Regions from separate parts of the Peribacillus sp. Bi134 genome, predicted to be linked through region 1. Evidence: predicted binding sites of a transcription regulator. Region 1 holds the regulator's gene; each other region holds the start of a gene.
What was found. The regulator LexA, encoded in region 1, represses DNA repair genes until DNA is damaged. The targets are predictions, from matches to a motif close to CGAACATATGTTCG.
Positions count from the first base shown of each region.

Region 2: the regulator LexA is predicted to act here: its motif matches at 1,663-1,676, upstream of recA (recombinase RecA).
Region 3: the regulator LexA is predicted to act here: its motif matches at 2,706-2,719, upstream of LQ188_RS12635 (UV damage repair protein UvrX).
Region 4: the regulator LexA is predicted to act here: its motif matches at 2,203-2,216, upstream of LQ188_RS04475 (DNA endonuclease).

Region 1 is NZ_CAKKLN010000003.1:515,662-519,857, forward strand. It holds gene tkt (transketolase) at 1-17, opposite strand, end outside; gene LQ188_RS08340 (DUF896 domain-containing protein) at 249-482, opposite strand; gene LQ188_RS08345 (recombinase family protein) at 548-1,204, opposite strand; gene LQ188_RS08350 (LysM peptidoglycan-binding domain-containing protein) at 1,224-1,535, opposite strand; gene lexA (transcriptional repressor LexA) at 1,691-2,314, shown strand; gene LQ188_RS08360 (glucosaminidase domain-containing protein) at 2,520-3,134, opposite strand; gene LQ188_RS08365 (hypothetical protein) at 3,499-3,786, shown strand; gene LQ188_RS08370 (hypothetical protein) at 4,167-4,196, opposite strand, start outside.
Region 2 is NZ_CAKKLN010000007.1:33,952-38,147, forward strand. It holds gene rny (ribonuclease Y) at 1-128, opposite strand, end outside; gene recA (recombinase RecA) at 471-1,517, opposite strand; gene LQ188_RS16335 (competence/damage-inducible protein A) at 1,866-3,098, opposite strand; gene pgsA (CDP-diacylglycerol--glycerol-3-phosphate 3-phosphatidyltransferase) at 3,122-3,706, opposite strand; gene LQ188_RS16345 (RodZ domain-containing protein) at 3,871-4,196, opposite strand, start outside.
Region 3 is NZ_CAKKLN010000005.1:279,559-283,754, forward strand. It holds gene LQ188_RS12620 (alpha/beta hydrolase) at 1-457, shown strand, start outside; gene LQ188_RS12625 (iron-sulfur cluster biosynthesis family protein) at 501-824, opposite strand; gene LQ188_RS12630 (YolD-like family protein) at 1,034-1,366, opposite strand; gene LQ188_RS12635 (UV damage repair protein UvrX) at 1,393-2,652, opposite strand; gene LQ188_RS12640 (NlpC/P60 family protein) at 3,065-3,724, shown strand; gene LQ188_RS12645 (DUF3221 domain-containing protein) at 3,775-4,196, opposite strand, start outside.
Region 4 is NZ_CAKKLN010000002.1:319,874-324,069, forward strand. It holds gene LQ188_RS04470 (flagellin) at 1-802, shown strand, start outside; gene LQ188_RS04475 (DNA endonuclease) at 1,289-2,131, opposite strand; gene flaG (flagellar protein FlaG) at 2,309-2,671, shown strand; gene LQ188_RS04485 (flagellar hook-associated protein 2) at 2,686-4,196, shown strand, end outside.

The DNA.
Region 1 (4,196 bases):
TCTAATTTATCTAACATATTGTAAAAACATCCCTTCCTGTAATGTACCTCTTTATATTATAGTGACAAGCATAATATCACAACTAAAATCACTATTTACTGCCTCAATATTACAATTTTCTATAATAACAGAAGTCCCCTATTTAGATTAAACTAAATAGGAGAATACATACATGCATGCACTCCCTTTTTACTCCTAAATGCTAACAGGATACTCAAGCGGAATGTTTTATCAGAAGGATCCAAGCATTAATGTAAGTTTCTTTTTTCTTTTATATTTTTTATCTTTTGAGGAGTGACGTCATTACCTTCTGGATCAACGACCTTCACATGCTCCAACGTATCGGACATGGACTTTCTGAATGTTTCCAAATACTCACTTCTCAATTGGGTTTGCTCTTTCGCCTCAACTTCCGTCAAACCTTCAGCCTTTGCCTTTTTAGAAAGTTCATTAATACGGGCTATTTTTTCTTTTGATAACATAATTTCGCTCCTTCATAATCTCCGGATATTGTCATGGTATTAAAAAAAAAGCGAAATTACAAGTTCTAAGATTTACTTTCATTTGTATTCAGTTGATGTTCGAGAAAACGCCTGTTCACAGTGGCCTTTGAAACATTGTATCCAAAGCCCCTTAAAGTGGCTGCGATTTCTGCGAATGTCAATCCATTGGCCCGAAGTTTAATAATTTCTTCAATAGGGATTTCCATACGGTCCCTTCCAGTGGAATTCCTTTGATTCTGAAGGTTTTTTTGAGGACGGTATCCTTTTTCAACGGCTCTTATCATCCCGCGCTTTATTTTAAGATTATGTAGTTTCCTTTGGTATTCTTCTACAATACCGACTATCTGGATGACCATGGCATCCGAATCCGATAACTCAAGCTCCCCGTCATGTGAGAGTGTATAAATTTTAACATTTTCTTTAAGGATGACATGGAAAAGGGCTATTTTGGCATTCCCTCTTCCCAGCCTTGTTTCATCCTGGATTAATAGTACTTCAGCTTCTTTAGTTTTAAATAGTTCGAGCATGTCAAAAATGCCATCCCGATTCAACTCATAACCACTTGCCTGCTCTTTTATTATGGATATAACTTCAACATCCATCTTTTCTGCCAATGTGACTAACTCATCTTCCTGCCTTGCCAATGATGTTTCCTGTGACTCTTTTTCTGTGCTGACCCTACAATAGATTACCGCCTTCATAATACCCTACCTTCACTGCTTACTGCTCACTGGCCAAATTTTGGACAAGTTCTTCCCCTTTAACCGGTATGACGATGACTTGACCAGGTTTAATTGTATCCGCCCTGACTCCATTATGCTCTTCTATCCAACCAATGAATTCTTTTTTTGTCAAATTTGCTTCTTCATATTCTTCAGCGATTCCCCATAGGGTGTCACCTTCACTTACTTCTATAGAAAGGAAATCCTTTTTTGGATCATTGTTCAATGTACAAGAGAATAAAATTGAAAAGATGAATACTGATCCCGCTAATAGAATCGTATAAATATAATTTTTGTATAAATTTTTCATAAATATCCCTCCAAAGCGAATGTTCGTTCGTATGTTATGCTCAAATTATAATACGAACGTTTGTTTCAGTCAACAACAAAATTCGAACTTATGTTTGTATAGAATTGGGGGCCATGCTATAATGTAGCAAAGAACATTGGGGAAGAGGTGCACATATGACTAAACTATCAAAAAGGCAGCAAGATATTCTTGATTTCATTAAAGAAGAGGTCCGCCAAAAAGGGTATCCACCTTCCGTACGGGAGATTGGTGAAGCAGTGGGACTTGCTTCAAGTTCAACAGTACACGGGCATTTATCACGCCTGGAAAGCAAAGGCCTGATTAGACGTGACCCAACCAAGCCAAGGGCCATTGAAATAATGAATTTGGAGGAAGCGAACAATATTCCCAAAGTCAATGTCGTGAACGTGCCGTTACTTGGAAAAGTAACAGCGGGAATGCCGATAACGGCCATTGAGAACATAGAAGAATACTTTCCGCTTCCCGAAAGCATGGTTCCACATGATGACCATGTATTCATGCTGGAAATCATGGGTGAAAGTATGATCGAAGCAGGAATTCATGATGGGGATTATGTCATCGTGAAACAACAAAGCAATGCCAATAACGGAGATATCGTCGTGGCCATGACGGAAGATGATGAAGCCACTGTAAAACGATTCTTTAAGGAACCGGATTACATAAGGCTTCAGCCTGAGAACTCGAATATGGAACCAATTATTTTACGAGATGTTTCGATACTTGGAAAAGTAATAGGCTTATATAGACAAATACACTAAAAGCGCTAACCGCGCTTTTTTTGTTTGTTTAATCTATGTCCCGAATTCTCTCAATATGCATATGGAATTTTAATAGAATCAAGTTTTCATGGGAATTTAAACATCCTTTATTACGAATGGAAGTATACGATCGCCTAATATGTACTTTGGTAACAATCTTATTACAATAAAAAAGAGAGCTTTAACTACCGCTCCCAGTTAAAATTCACTTCACTCGTAATCTTTGGTTCACTTTAATTAGGTTAAGATCTACCAAGCCGTTCCACTGTTGAATCTGCACTTGTGTAGAACCGTATGCTTTTGCAAGCGCAGAGACGGTATCCCCTTTTTGGACAATATGATAAACCTCTTCTATACTTGCATCATATTTTGTTAAATCGCTTGTTTCGATAAGGTTCACCAGTTTTTCAATATAGTTGGGATCCGAGGCGTACCCAGCATCGAAAATTGCTTTGAGTGCTTTTCTGTAATCTTTTTCTCCAATGACAGCCGTATAAAGACTTCTATTCCATGAAGTCCCCTTTACATATAAATTGGCAAGATCTCTAAGACTTTCTTCCCAAGATGGGTATTTTCTGAATTTGTTCCATACTTGAACGGGTACGCCATTGACATATTCCATTGTCTGAATGATGACAGACTCACCCTTGAAGTCACCTTTTGTACCGAATATATTTTTTCCTTTGCTTGCTAATAAACTTGTCCCATATCCACTCTCCAAACAAGCTTGTGCAATGACAACAGAAGGTAATATTTTAAATTCCTGTTGAATTTTCTGGGCATAGGGAGCAATTTCCTTAATAAATGTTTCCTTGCTCATTAGAACCTCCCATCAATGGTTTTACTTTATTTTTCACTGTTCATCTTCATTCTTATCGTATTCTCATCTATGAAAAAGGTTACAGCAAGTCCCATACAAAAGGTTCTGATGTTTGGCTAATTGTTTTTATTATAGATTTCTTACCTAGAGTGGCCAGCTTCGAGTATTATTTATCCATTTCCCTACCAAACAGGAAAAGCCGTCAATCCATTTAATTAAATGGATTGACGGCTTTTCCTGTTGAACACTGAAAATCTTCAAAACTTGTTCGTTAAATTTAAATTTGTAATTATTTATTTTTGTATAAAACCTTGATGAAAAACAAAAACTATTTTTAAAAACTTCATTTCAAGGTGGTGAAATCATGGACTACCCAACCGTCCATACAAACTTCTGGGATGCAGTGATAGCCATTCCTACCATCATGATTCTTACTCAACTTATTAAGGTCATGTTTCATATTCATCCAAAATTCGTCCCTACCATCGCTTTGGGTCTTGGCTTGTTCATTTCCATTTTCATCAGTCATCGTCATCACTTGGTTTCAGGAATTTTCATGGGCTGGTTTTATGGCTATGCAAGCATAGGCAATTATGCTGCACTCAAAACTGGTATTTTGTCTTATAGAGAATCCTACAAAAAGACGGATTAAATCTATTCTTGTTGTCTAGTTGAAATTCATCAATCTTTTTATTGCTAGATGACCTTACTAGCTTTATTTCCCATCGAACACCATTAATTTAATCGCTGTATTAGTAATTACAAACTGGCTGAATCCTTTGGCTAAAACAAACCACCCATGATAGCACCACATTACATCCAAAAAAACCTTTTCAATTATGAGAAGGGATTTTTTGTCGGGAAAAGTGGGTTATTATGTTTTTTACACTCCTGCCGAGGCGGCTTGGTAGGATCTGCGGAAAGGGAGCGGATTTCTGTATTCAACTGGATCTATTATTCAAGAAAAGACTGAAGGCAAACTTCGAATTTGTCTACAGTCTGATACCCTCTCAAAGAAGAGAATGCATTTCACTATTTCTCAATATAGACCGAACGAATCAT
Region 2 (4,196 bases), on a different contig from region 1:
AGGATGTGTTCAGCAGAGCCCTTTGCCCCTGCTATTTTACTCTCAAATTTTGATTTGTGAATAAAATAACCAACAACTGCACCGACGATTAGGCCAAGCAAAGTGAAGATGATTGTCATGGGTTCCATCGTTTCACCTCCCCTTGCTATGAACTTTTTACATAAAATGTTGAACTGTCGGCAAGTACATTGCACATAAATTCAATATACAGCACTTAATTTTCAAAATTTTAGTTTGAAAAATTGTAAAATATACATATTAATTGTATAGTTGAGAATTTTTATTGTCAAGCGTTTGTCCCTTATGTATCAATGATTATTCAAGTTTTCTCAATATCAACCATCATAATGTACAGCATTCTTTATGGAAAAGTTATTTCAATGCCATTTATTTCGCTGAAAATTTCACACTTTTCTCAAAATATATAGAAAAGGCCTAAGCGAACAAGCTTAGGCCTTTTCCAAATACCATTAATCAAGCAATTCAAAATGCTCTTCTGGTTCATTTTCTTCTGGCGGTAATTCATGCTCTCCATCGAGATTATAGTGATCTCTGATTTTCTGAGAAATTTCCTGAGCGATATCCTGATTTTCTTTCAAGAACAGCTTCGCATTTTCGCGGCCTTGTCCGACACGCTCTTCATTGTATGAATACCACGAGCCGCTTTTAAGGACGATATCAAGATCTGCACCCATATCGATGATTTCACCTTCCTGGGAAATCCCTTGACCATACATGATGTCAACTTCCGCTTGACGGAATGGTGGAGCAACCTTGTTTTTTACAACTTTGATTTTCGTTTTATTACCGACGATTTCATTACCCTGTTTTAATTGTTCCGCACGGCGCACTTCCAGACGAACAGTTGAATAGAACTTCAATGCCCGGCCTCCTGGAGTCGTTTCTGGATTCCCAAACATAACACCGATTTTTTCACGGACTTGGTTAATGAAAATGGCAATGGTATTTGATTTATTAATGGCACCAGACAGTTTTCTAAGCGCCTGGGACATCATCCGCGCTTGAAGACCCATATGGGAATCTCCCATTTCTCCTTCGATTTCAGCTTTAGGAACAAGTGCTGCCACCGAATCAATGACAATGATATCTACAGCTCCACTTCGAACTAATGCTTCAGCGATCTCCAAGGCCTGTTCACCCGTATCAGGCTGTGAAAGCAGTAAATCATCTATATTCACACCAAGTTTTTCTGAATATGCTGGATCTAAAGCATGCTCTGCATCAATGAATGCAGCCGTGCCGCCAGTCTTTTGTACTTCTGCAATAGCATGTAATGCAACAGTCGTTTTACCGGAGCTTTCAGGTCCATATATCTCAATGACCCGGCCTCTTGGATATCCGCCCACTCCCAATGCTACGTCCAATGCTAAAGAACCGCTTGAAATCGTTGAAATCCTACGATCAGACTGTTCCCCAAGTTTCATAATAGAACCTTTACCAAATTGTTTTTCAATTTGTTTTAATGCCATATCTAAAGCCGCTTGACGATCACTCACTCAATTTCCTCCTCTATATTCAAATAATCGGCTGTCCGATTAAAGGTGTACTTACGTTAGCAATTATTCGAGATCAAGGTTTGCATCCTGTCTCAAAACCTATCTTTACTATATACTCTTTTTACAATTTTGCCAAGCAAAAAGTCGAACATTCATTCGTTTTTTTCTTTCGGGGTATTCTCTGTAAAAAAGCGTTTTATCTTAAGGAAATCTCCATTTCCTTTCACTTTCTCCGTAAAAAAACCATTTTCATTGAATTAACTTTTTTCTTTTTTTCCCTATTTTTCAAGAAACAAACTTCTAAAACCAAATAAAAAGCAGAGCTGTAAATAGCTCTGCTTTTAGCGCTTATAAATCCCTTAATAGGTAATGACAGCCGTACTTCACACTCCGAATCCGGTTTTGCGCCCTGCTTCCGGAAAGATTCAACTCCTTGAAATGAGTGTTTCCATCCCGATAGGAAATGCCAATGAATACTGTGCCTACAGGCTTGCCTTCTTGTTCATCCGGACCTGCAACACCCGTGAAGCTTATGCCTACATCCGCATCGAGCTTGCTCCGGACATTAGAGGCCATTTCCATTGCACACTCACCGCTGACCACCCCATGCTCAGATATGGTATCATCGCTGACGCCAAGGACGTTCGACTTCGCATCATTCGTATAGCAGACAATTCCGCCTTTGAAGACTTTACCGGCGCCAGGTATGGTTGTCAGCTGTTCTTGGAACATCCCACCGGTCAAGCTTTCAGCTGCCGCAATTGAAAGCTTGCGGACCGTTAATTCTTTTACAAGTTCCTTTATTAGTGAAGTATTATCACTTCCATAGTGGAACTTACCGACCCTGCTAAGAATTTCTTTTTCCGCTTCTAAAATAAGCTCTTCGCATTTTTCTTTAGAAGAGTCTTTAGCGGTGATCCTTAACGTCACTTCCCCTTCGGCTGCCAGCGGAGCAATTGTCGGATTCGTTTGATTGACAAGAAGATCTTCAATCACCGTTTCCAGTTCGGCTTCACCTATACCGTAGAACCGAAGAACCTTGGAATCGATCCGTTCATGCTTTTCCAATTTATTCATGATCTTTTCATAACCATAACTTAAAAACATCGGCTCCATTTCACTTGGCGGACCAGGAAGAAGCATATATGTAATCCCAGATTTGGACAAGACCATTCCCGGTGCCATGCCATGATCGTTTGCCAACACTTCACTGCCTTCTAAGACAAGGGCCTGTTTTTTGTTGTTTTCCGTCATCGGCCGTTCCCGTTTTTGGAAGTAAGCTTCAATGGAATGCAAAGCTTCATCATTAAAAACGAGCTTTTTCCCTATATGGCGAGCAATCGTTTCTTTCGTTAAATCATCTTTGGTAGGACCGAGTCCACCGGTAAAGACAATCAAGTTCGCCCTAGATTCAGCGATTTCTATAGCTTGTTGTAAACGGCGATCGTTATCCCCGACCACAGTATGGTAAAAAACGTTGATCCCCATTTCCGCAAACTGCTGCGATAAGAACCTTCCATTAGTGTTATTGATTTGTCCTAAAAGAAGCTCTGAGCCCACTGCAATGATTTCTGCATCCATCTTTTCAAAACCACCATTCGTTTTTACTTTGAATTAACAAATACTTCTTTGTTTTTTATAAAATAATCCAAGCCTGACCAGATTGTAAAGATTAATGCAATCCACAATGCGATATTGGCAAATGGAAGTGAAATTAGGGCAAATGGGAGGTTATGCAGCAATAAAGCCGAAATAGAAACAATTTGTGCCCATGTTTTTATTTTACCAAGCTGGTTCGCTGCAACCACTTCCCCTGTACCCGCTAGCACCAAACGCAATCCGGTGACTGCAAACTCGCGACTTATGATCACGATGGCGATCCATGATTGACCGTACATTAAATCTAGATCAACCAAAACGATTAAGGCAGCCGAAACCAGAAGCTTATCAGCCAGTGGATCTAAAAATTTCCCTAAATCAGTAATCATATTATATTTTCTGGCAAAATGGCCATCGATCCAATCCGTAGTGGAAGCGATAATAAAGAGGATGGCTCCAGCTAAGTGCGCCACTGGCAAACTGTATTCTCCCCAAGTCAGCGTCCCCCATGAAAAAGGAACGAGCATGATGATTAAAAATACTGGTATTAAACAGATTCTTGCTACTGTAATCTTATTAGGCAGATTCAAAACTTTTACCTCCAAAATTTACGCCTGCCATTCGGGCCTGCGTCTTAGATCTAAAATACGCTTTTATGTATAATTTAACTCAAAATCCAATCTTATATGCCGGGTAATCCATTTCCCCGTCGCCATACCATTAAATAGAGCAAAAATAGTCATCTATAAGATGACTATTCGGCTTTCGTAAATTGTATCGTAACCAATTGCGTATTCACTTCAGTCGGTGAAATGGAATACTCCAGCTTCTCATCATTCACATAAATCTCAGTTTCATATGCTCTGCCTATATTGATGACAGCTTCTTTTTCATTGGTGAAATCAATTTCCTGGCTTTTGTCCTTGTCGATAGTGCCCTGGAATAGTAATTTACCTTCACCATTTTTTATGCCGACCCATGGCGAGCCTTTTGAGGTCACCTTTAATTTAAAGGTATCGGTATTTTTTAATTCATACGTACTATTTTTACCGCTGGAACTTGTGACGGCAAGTTTTTGCT
Region 3 (4,196 bases), on a different contig from region 1:
AGGTTCCGACCTTCATATTGGCATTCATGGTGAATCCATGGGGGCCGTAACCCTGCTTTTATATGCCGGAATGCTTGAAGACGGTGCTGATTTTTACGTTGCCGACTGTCCATTTTCAAATTTCGAGGATCAAATCAAACACCAGCTCAAGCATGAAGTCCCATTTCCTTCCTGGACCGTGTTTCCGCTTGGGCGTACGTTCATCAAACTCCGTGACGGATATTGGACCAACGAAGTGTCCCCAATCGATTATATAAAAAATATCCGAAACCCGGTGCTCTTCATCCATAGTGAAAATGACAGTTTCATTCCCGCTTCCATGACAGCGGAATTATATGCAGCAAAAGAGGGCCCAAAGCAGCTTTACATCGCTAAAAAAGGGGCCCACGCTCAATCTTATAATGAAAATCCAAAAGAATATGAAGATCAAATCGATCAGTTTCTAAAACTTGTCTGAGAAGAAAAAAGAGGGTATCCAAGATCCCCTCTTTGCTTTTTAGTCAGATTTTATTAAAATAACTCATCCTTGGATTCAAGATTTGATTCGGACTTTTTAATTGAAAGCTGTTCGCTTCCGGAACAAAGTCTATTTTCATGACTTCATCAAGAAAAATCATTTTTGATTTCTCCACATATAGTGGAATCCCGTTTGTTTCCACTTTTTCGGTACCTTCTTCAGGTTCGTTGACCCACCATAGCGCGGTCACACCGCTTACCACGCAGCCACAGCCATCAGTATCATATTTCAACTGTAAATATCCTTCTTGTCCCTGTACCTTATCGGCCATTTTCTCAGCCGCTGTTTCCGTCCATTCAATATACATGATTGCACGCCTCCCGATGTTTCCCCCATTATAAACGATAAATACGCTTCTGTTAAAGAAACTGCCTTCCTTTGCAAGCGTCAGCCGACACGAAAATCACTTTCTTCATTGACCGTGCTAACAAATGCCGATTCTCATACTCCTCCGTGATACCTTTCATCACGATGCCGTTTTGAAAGGCTGTCCCTTGGGAACAGCCCTTCGGCTCATCATTCCATTATCCTTACATCCGCGATATCGGAAAGCCTGATATAGTGAGCCTGCTGAAACCGATCGACGATATGAAGCTTTTGGGTGAGCTCATTATAATAATGGATCCTGCCGATTAACAGCTGATACCGGTTTCCTTCATAATGAGCAATCGTGACATCCTTTCTTTCCTCCATCGCTTCCCCCATTACCGCATTCATTTCTTCCAGTTGCTGCTCATCCAGGATGCGCTTCGTTTCATAGCCATCCTCCACCACCCAATCCCGAAGCATCTTCACATGCTCCGGCAACATCATCGATGTCCATTTGATACGGCCGCGATCACGTATCATTCTTTTCCCTCCCTTCAAAGTCAACCTTACGCCTTATGACCACCAAGCAGCTTACTTCGGTAAACGGCTGTACCTGCTTCTGTATACGAAACGGCACGCAATAACGATTTGGCTCCATATTTATGGCGGATTCGATCAACCGTGTAACTCAATTCCCGCTTCTTCCAGCGCGAAGCATCGAATAAAGTCAGCTGCATTTCGTTATCATCCACAATATTCGAGAGCCTGACCTCTATGCTCCGAACCGTTTTTTGCTTATAGTTCTCATGAAAAAGCTCCAGGCAAACTTTATATAGCTCCATCGTAATGTTGGTCGGTTCGCTAATTGAACGCGAACGTTGGAAACCTCCGCCGAACTCATCCTTGCTGTAACCAATGCTTAGGCTCACCGTCCTTCCTGCCTTGCGATGGGTGCGTGCCCTTCTTCCAACTTCTTCGCAAATTTCCAGCATGACCTGCTTTACCTCATGCTCCTCCTTATAATCCCGCAGCAGGATTTGACTTTTGCCGAAGCTTACCTGCCCTTCGATGATCGCTGCCCCCATATCGGATAAATCTATTCCCCAAGCATGGTGGTAAAGCTGATTGCCCATAATTCCAAACTTCGCTTCAAGTAATTCAAGATCATAATTGGCAAGCTGTCCAACCGTAAATATTCCCATTCCATGAAGGGTTTTTTCTACGCGCCTGCCGATCCCCCACATTTCACGAAGCGGGGAAATCGGCCAAAGTTTGCTTGGCACATCCTCATACTTCCATTCTGCAATCCCATTATGTTTGGCTTCCAAATCAAGGCAAAGTTTTGCCATAAGCATGTTCGGTCCAATTCCAATGGCACAGGGGAGCTGTAATTCCCGTTCGATTTCATCCTTTATCTTTTCAGCTATCATCCGGGCATCTCCCCATAAAGAAGCGGCACCATCGACTTTCACAAAACTTTCGTCCACACTATATACGTGAATCGCTTCTTTGGGCACATAACGGTTGAACAAGCGGGTGATTTCCGTCGAAACCCTTAAATAGGTCGCCATTTTAGGTTCAACGACGACAATCCTCGGATCATTCGGGATCTCAAACATCCGCGAACCTGTCTTGATGCCAAATTCCTTCTTCATCTTTGGAGAAGCCGCAAGCACAATGCTCCCTGTCCTCTTCAAATCACCAACCACCGCCAGATAACAATCAAGCGGGTCCAGACCAAGCATGACCGCTGAACAGCTTGCATAAAAACTTTTCATATCGATACACATAATTGATTGTTTCGGCATCGTCCCATAATCCATCACTTCTCACCCTAACAAGAATATACGTTCGCTTTTATTATATTCATAACTTTAACCGAATATACGTTCTTATTCAATGGAAGTTTTCATACAAATTTCTACTTTTTAATGTAATTTCCTTGAAAAATATAATAGATACTAAAAATGGTTAAAATACCATATTTAAACTGAATACCCAAATAGTTTTTTTAAAAAGAATCAATTCGTATCTTGAATAATTTTTAATGGATCCTTATACTTAGTTTTTTTAATTTTTTTCACCCTTTTCAACATTCTTTCGTCTATTTTAAACTTAGTCTTACTACTCATTTTTTGTAATAAAACTGTAACCAAAATTATGTCTAATTGTCATAATGGTATTGTAGGATAATATTGTTAAGAATATAGAGAGATAGATAGAGAGGAAATGAAAATTATGAAGAAATGGATCGCTTCAGCTGCTGTTGCTTCTGCCATGATGCTAACCCCGCTGCAAGCCTTTGCAAATATTGGAGATCAAACCCTCAGACCCGGAATGACACATAGTGATGTCAAACAACTACAACAACTTTTAAAAACCAAAGGTTATTTCACATATTCAGGTTCACTGACTACATATTACGGCACCTATTCTGTATCAGCAGTAAAAAAATTCCAAAAAGCCAAAGGACTGACTGCCGACGGAATTGCGGGCCGTAACACATTTAATAAGCTTGGTGTTTATAAGGTCAATAATACAAGCTTGATCAGCTATGCAAAAACCTTAATAGGCAAACCCTACAAATGGGGCGGAACAACACCAACTGGATTTGACTGCTCAGGCTTCGTCTATTACGTATTCCAGAAATCACAAGGAATCACCTTACCGCGTACAACATCCTTGCTTTATTCCAATACAGGTTTAAAAGTATCTTCACCAGCTAAGGGTGACCTTGTATTCTTTGATACTTCTTCTGGAAGAACAGGGGTATCCCATGTTGGTATCTATATCGGAAATGGTCAATTCATCAGTGCTACTTCTTCTAAAGGAATAACCATCACGGATATGGATAATTCTTATTGGAAACCAAAATATTTAGGTGCGAAAACTTTATAAAATCCCATAAAACAACCGGACAGAATTCATAGTGATTCAGCCCGGTTGTTTTATTTTATATATAATATTTCATCCGTTAAATCCTCAACTGTCACCATGAATGAAGCGTCCAAGTTGGAACGGTTCATCATTTCGATATTATAAACATGCTCTGACGGTAAATGGACGACTTCGAGAACCATGAATCGCTGACTTTCCGCTTTACTGACATGATTGAGGGCAGCAGTGACCGCCCTTTGTTCGGCCAAGCTTTTTACATCCGTCAAAACAAGAATCAGTTCCGCTTCCGCTTTCCCAGGAAATGATTTCTTCACCCCGCCCCGGTGCCATGGTTTCACTTTCATCCCGATTTCCAGGTCGGAATAATCGAGAGCGTTACCATGTTGATCTTGAATGGATGTATCAGTGGTCACCTTATAATACGTCCTTTTAATCAAAATCCTTTTATCGTCAAGATCCGTAATGAAACCTT
Region 4 (4,196 bases), on a different contig from region 1:
TACAAAACTTTCTACTGCTAGCTTGACTGGTTCAGGGGCGGCAGGTGCTGTTACAACTGGCGGTACATTAAGTCTTAAAATCGATGGGAAAGATGTCGATGTTACAATCGGAGATGGTGATGCAGCTGCTGATATAGTGACTGCTATTAATACTGCAGCAAATACTGCACTTGGAACAACTGGTGAAGAGTATGCGTCCCTTGATGGTGATGGTGCTTTAAAGCTTGATACCTTAACTGCTGGCGCTAAAGGTTCCGTTGAAATAGTTGGTGCATCTGCTGGTACTGCTTTAGCTGATTTAAAAATAAGTAGTTCTTCTTCTACGGGTACTGATGCTGGCGCAGGTCTTCAATTCCAAATCGGTGCAAATGAAAACCAAAGTCTGACACTTGAAATCGGTGACATGCGTGCTAGTAATCTAGGATTAACTGGTATTGGTGATGGATTCACTGCAACTACAAATGTAAGCAATGGTACAGATTCTAAAGGCGTTGAATCCGGTCTGGATGTTTCTAATGCTAAAAATGCATCTGCAGCAATCACAGTTATTCAATCTGCAATTGACACTGTATCAGCTGAACGTTCTAAACTAGGTGCTAACCAAAACCGATTAGAGCATACGATCAACAACTTAGGAACTTCTTCTGAAAACCTGACTGCTGCTGAATCACGTGTTCGTGATACAGATATGGCTAAGACTATGATGGAGCAAACTAAAAACTCTATCTTGGCGCAAGCATCTCAAGCAATGCTAGCTCAAGCAAATTCCGCACCTCAAGGAGTTTTACAACTTCTGAGGTAAATTTGAAGGGCGTTTTATCCAGTAATGGATAAAATTATGACTGGGTGAATTGCTGGAACTTCCTAAAGCTGCATCAACCACAACGTAACTGGAAACGGTAAGCGTGATGGTCTGAAAATGATGGAGATGACATAATGGATAATCAGCAGCCAAGCTCCTTTGAGGAAACTCTGGAGAAGGTTCAACGACTAGGATATACAGTCTAAGGTGAAAGCTATGGCAATGAAATCCGTAGGGTGGCAAAAGCCATTCGAAGTGCCCAGCCCCTTATAAGATAAGGGTGAAGATATAGTCTGTTCTATGATCGAAAGACATAGTCGCAAAGCAAGCGAACCAACAACCACAAGGAGTTTTACAACTTCTTCGTTAATTTTAGATTACCTGAAAGAGACTCTAGTTTTACTAGAGTCTCTTTTTTTATCGAAAAATATAAAGGGTCGGTTAGATTAACATTATTTAGCTCCAAAATACTATCACGTTTTGGCGTTAGTTTAGTTTTTTTATTTCTTGCCATTTATAAGTAACGGACCAATAACTTCTTTTTAGCATCTTTGCAATTTCATTTGTTGTATAACCATTTTCTTTAAGTTGTCTTAGTAATTTAATTTCATCTGGAGAATAGGGTTTAGAGCGATCTGAACTGCTGGTAAGAATCGTGTAATCAGGATACTTAGATTTCCACCTGAGTATTTCTTTTTGATTTCGGAATTCCCAAGAGGTTTTATATAACATGGAAGAACAAGTTTTTGCTACAGGTTCGATTAGTTCGAGGAAACGAAAAGTTTCTTTAACAGAAGTAGTTTTTAGAATATATCCATATCCATCTTTACGAGAGCTCAGCTTTAAGGATAAATGATATGTGGTAAATATATGTTCCTTTAGTTTCTCTAATTCGTCTTTAGGATAACATTGAAGGTAAAGGTAAATATGCGGTGTGAGGTAAATAATTTTTTTATTATGATTTTCCCTGTATGAGATGCTTAAAGAGCCATCATCCATGTATAGAATAGTTAGGAAATGTGGTAAAATGCAATGTTTCAATAATGTGAAGGGGAGATGTTTAGTTCCATCATCACTGTAAAAGTGTGGGAATAAATTGGTGAATAATTCTAAAGAAGCGGAACGGACACATTGGCTTGCCGGAGTGATATATAATAATCCATCAAAAAAGGAAATTTTCCATTTTCGATAATCTCCCTGAGATGTGCCGTAGTGCTCCCGGTAGCTGTTGTTCTTTCTCCTGCTATTTTTATAAATTTTCGTGATTTCACCGTCACTTATAATGCTGGCATATAATATATTTTTCTGGATTTCAGTAAGATTAATTATGAAAACCTCCTTATATAAGAGTGTAAGCTCATCTTCTTAATCCCATTTTATAATGTTATCCCCTCCGATAGCGAATGTTCGTTCTCTATTTAATAATAAATCCTTTGTATGTACACTGTAAAGTTCCATTTCGGAACCGATATAAAAAGTAAAGATATCATATTGGGGGCTATTTAGATGCTGGAGAGTTTGTCCACAAATATCCTTTCCTCACAACTTAGAACAGCAATCTCGGAAGGAATCAGTTCATTTTATCAGCGGGAAATGAATACGCTAGCCTATTCGGAGCAAAGTGGGGAATCTACTTATGTGCCTTCAAAAGAAAAGATGCAGGAAGTGGTGGATAGTTTAAACACCTTCCTTAATCCAACACATACGGCGGTTCGTTTTGAATATCATGAGAAGCTGAATGAGTACTATGTCAAGGTAGTGGATGATGTAACGGATGAGACGATCAGGGAAATTCCCCCGAAGAAGTTATTGGACTTCTATGCGGCAATGACGGAGTTTGTCGGCATAATGGTGGATGAAAAAATATAAGCGGGTGATCAATTTTGGTACGAATCAGTGGTTTAGCAAGCGGGATGGACATTGATGAATTAGTTAAGAGCATGATGCAGGCAGAACGGGTGCCATTGGATAAACTGACACAGAAAAAGCAGTATTCCGAGTGGCAGCGGGATGATTACCGTTCGATAAATACAGCTTTATCAGAATTGGATACGCTCATTCGTGATGGAATTGGGAAGCAGTCTTCCTTCATTAAAAAGAAGGTGACGTTATCGAATCCAGATGCTGTATCAGTGAGAAATGTGAATTCGACCAGTGATTTTTCCGGGAATATAAAAGTGAATGGACTTGCCAAGGCAGCAACCATGACAAGTACAGAAAAATCAGCTGTTACCGACCCCAAAAAGAAACTATCGGAATTGGGAATCACGACTCCTCAAGATATTACGATACTGTCCATCAATAAGGATGGCGGTTTTGATACGGAAGTAAAAGATGGCGCAACAGTGGAAAAACTGTATACTCTTACCCTTGATGCGGACGATACGTTAGAAAGTGTCATAAATAAAATTAATGCAAACTCGGGAGTGACTCTATTTTTCGATGAAACGTCCCAGAAGTTTTCCATCACTGCTAAAAATACAGGTGATATAAAAAATCGGCCTGAAATTGAGTTAGGGAGTACCGGAGATTTCTTCAATGTGCTAAAAATGAGCAGTAACAATGAAGGAACTGGCGGCACAATAGGGGAAAATGCATCGATTACTTATAATGGCCTGGACATTTCCCGGCCTTCGAATACGTTTCAGATTAATGGAGCGGAAATAACGGTAAAGCAAAAAACGACGGATACAGTCACATTCTCATCAACAGCTGATGTGGATGCCATCCTGGACACGATCACTCAGTTTGTGAATAAATACAATGATGTCATTAAAAAGGTTCAAGATAAAACGGGTGAAGCTAAATATCGCTCCTTTACCCCGCTTACCTCTGAGCAAAAGAAGGCAATGACAGAGGATGAAGTGAAGCTGTGGGAAGAAAAAGCGAAAAGCGGAACATTAAAAGGGGATTCGACGTTAAAAAGCCTCCTGACCACAATGAGGTCATCCCTATACACCTCGGTGGATGGGATCACAGGAAAAAACAATCTCAGCAGTTTGGGGATCACCACCACCAAAAATTATTTGGAGGGCGGTAAATTAACGATTGATGAGGACAAGCTCCGGGCAGCCATTAGTGAGGATCCGAATGCGATTTATGATATGTTCATGGCCAATGGGCCAGAAAAGAGCGACAAAGGCCTCGCGCGCCGGTTAAGGGATGATATAGAATCATCAATGAAGGCGATTACTGAAAAGGCCGGAAAGGCCGGATTTGTTAATAACAATTTTACAATCGGAAAATTGGTCGATGGGCTGGATAAGAAGATTTCAACATTTGAGGCAAAGCTAACGAAATTGGAATCGCGCTATTACAACCAGTTCACGGCGATGGAAAAAGCGATTCAAAAGGCAAACAGCCAAAGTGCATCGTTAGCTTCTTATTTTAGTTA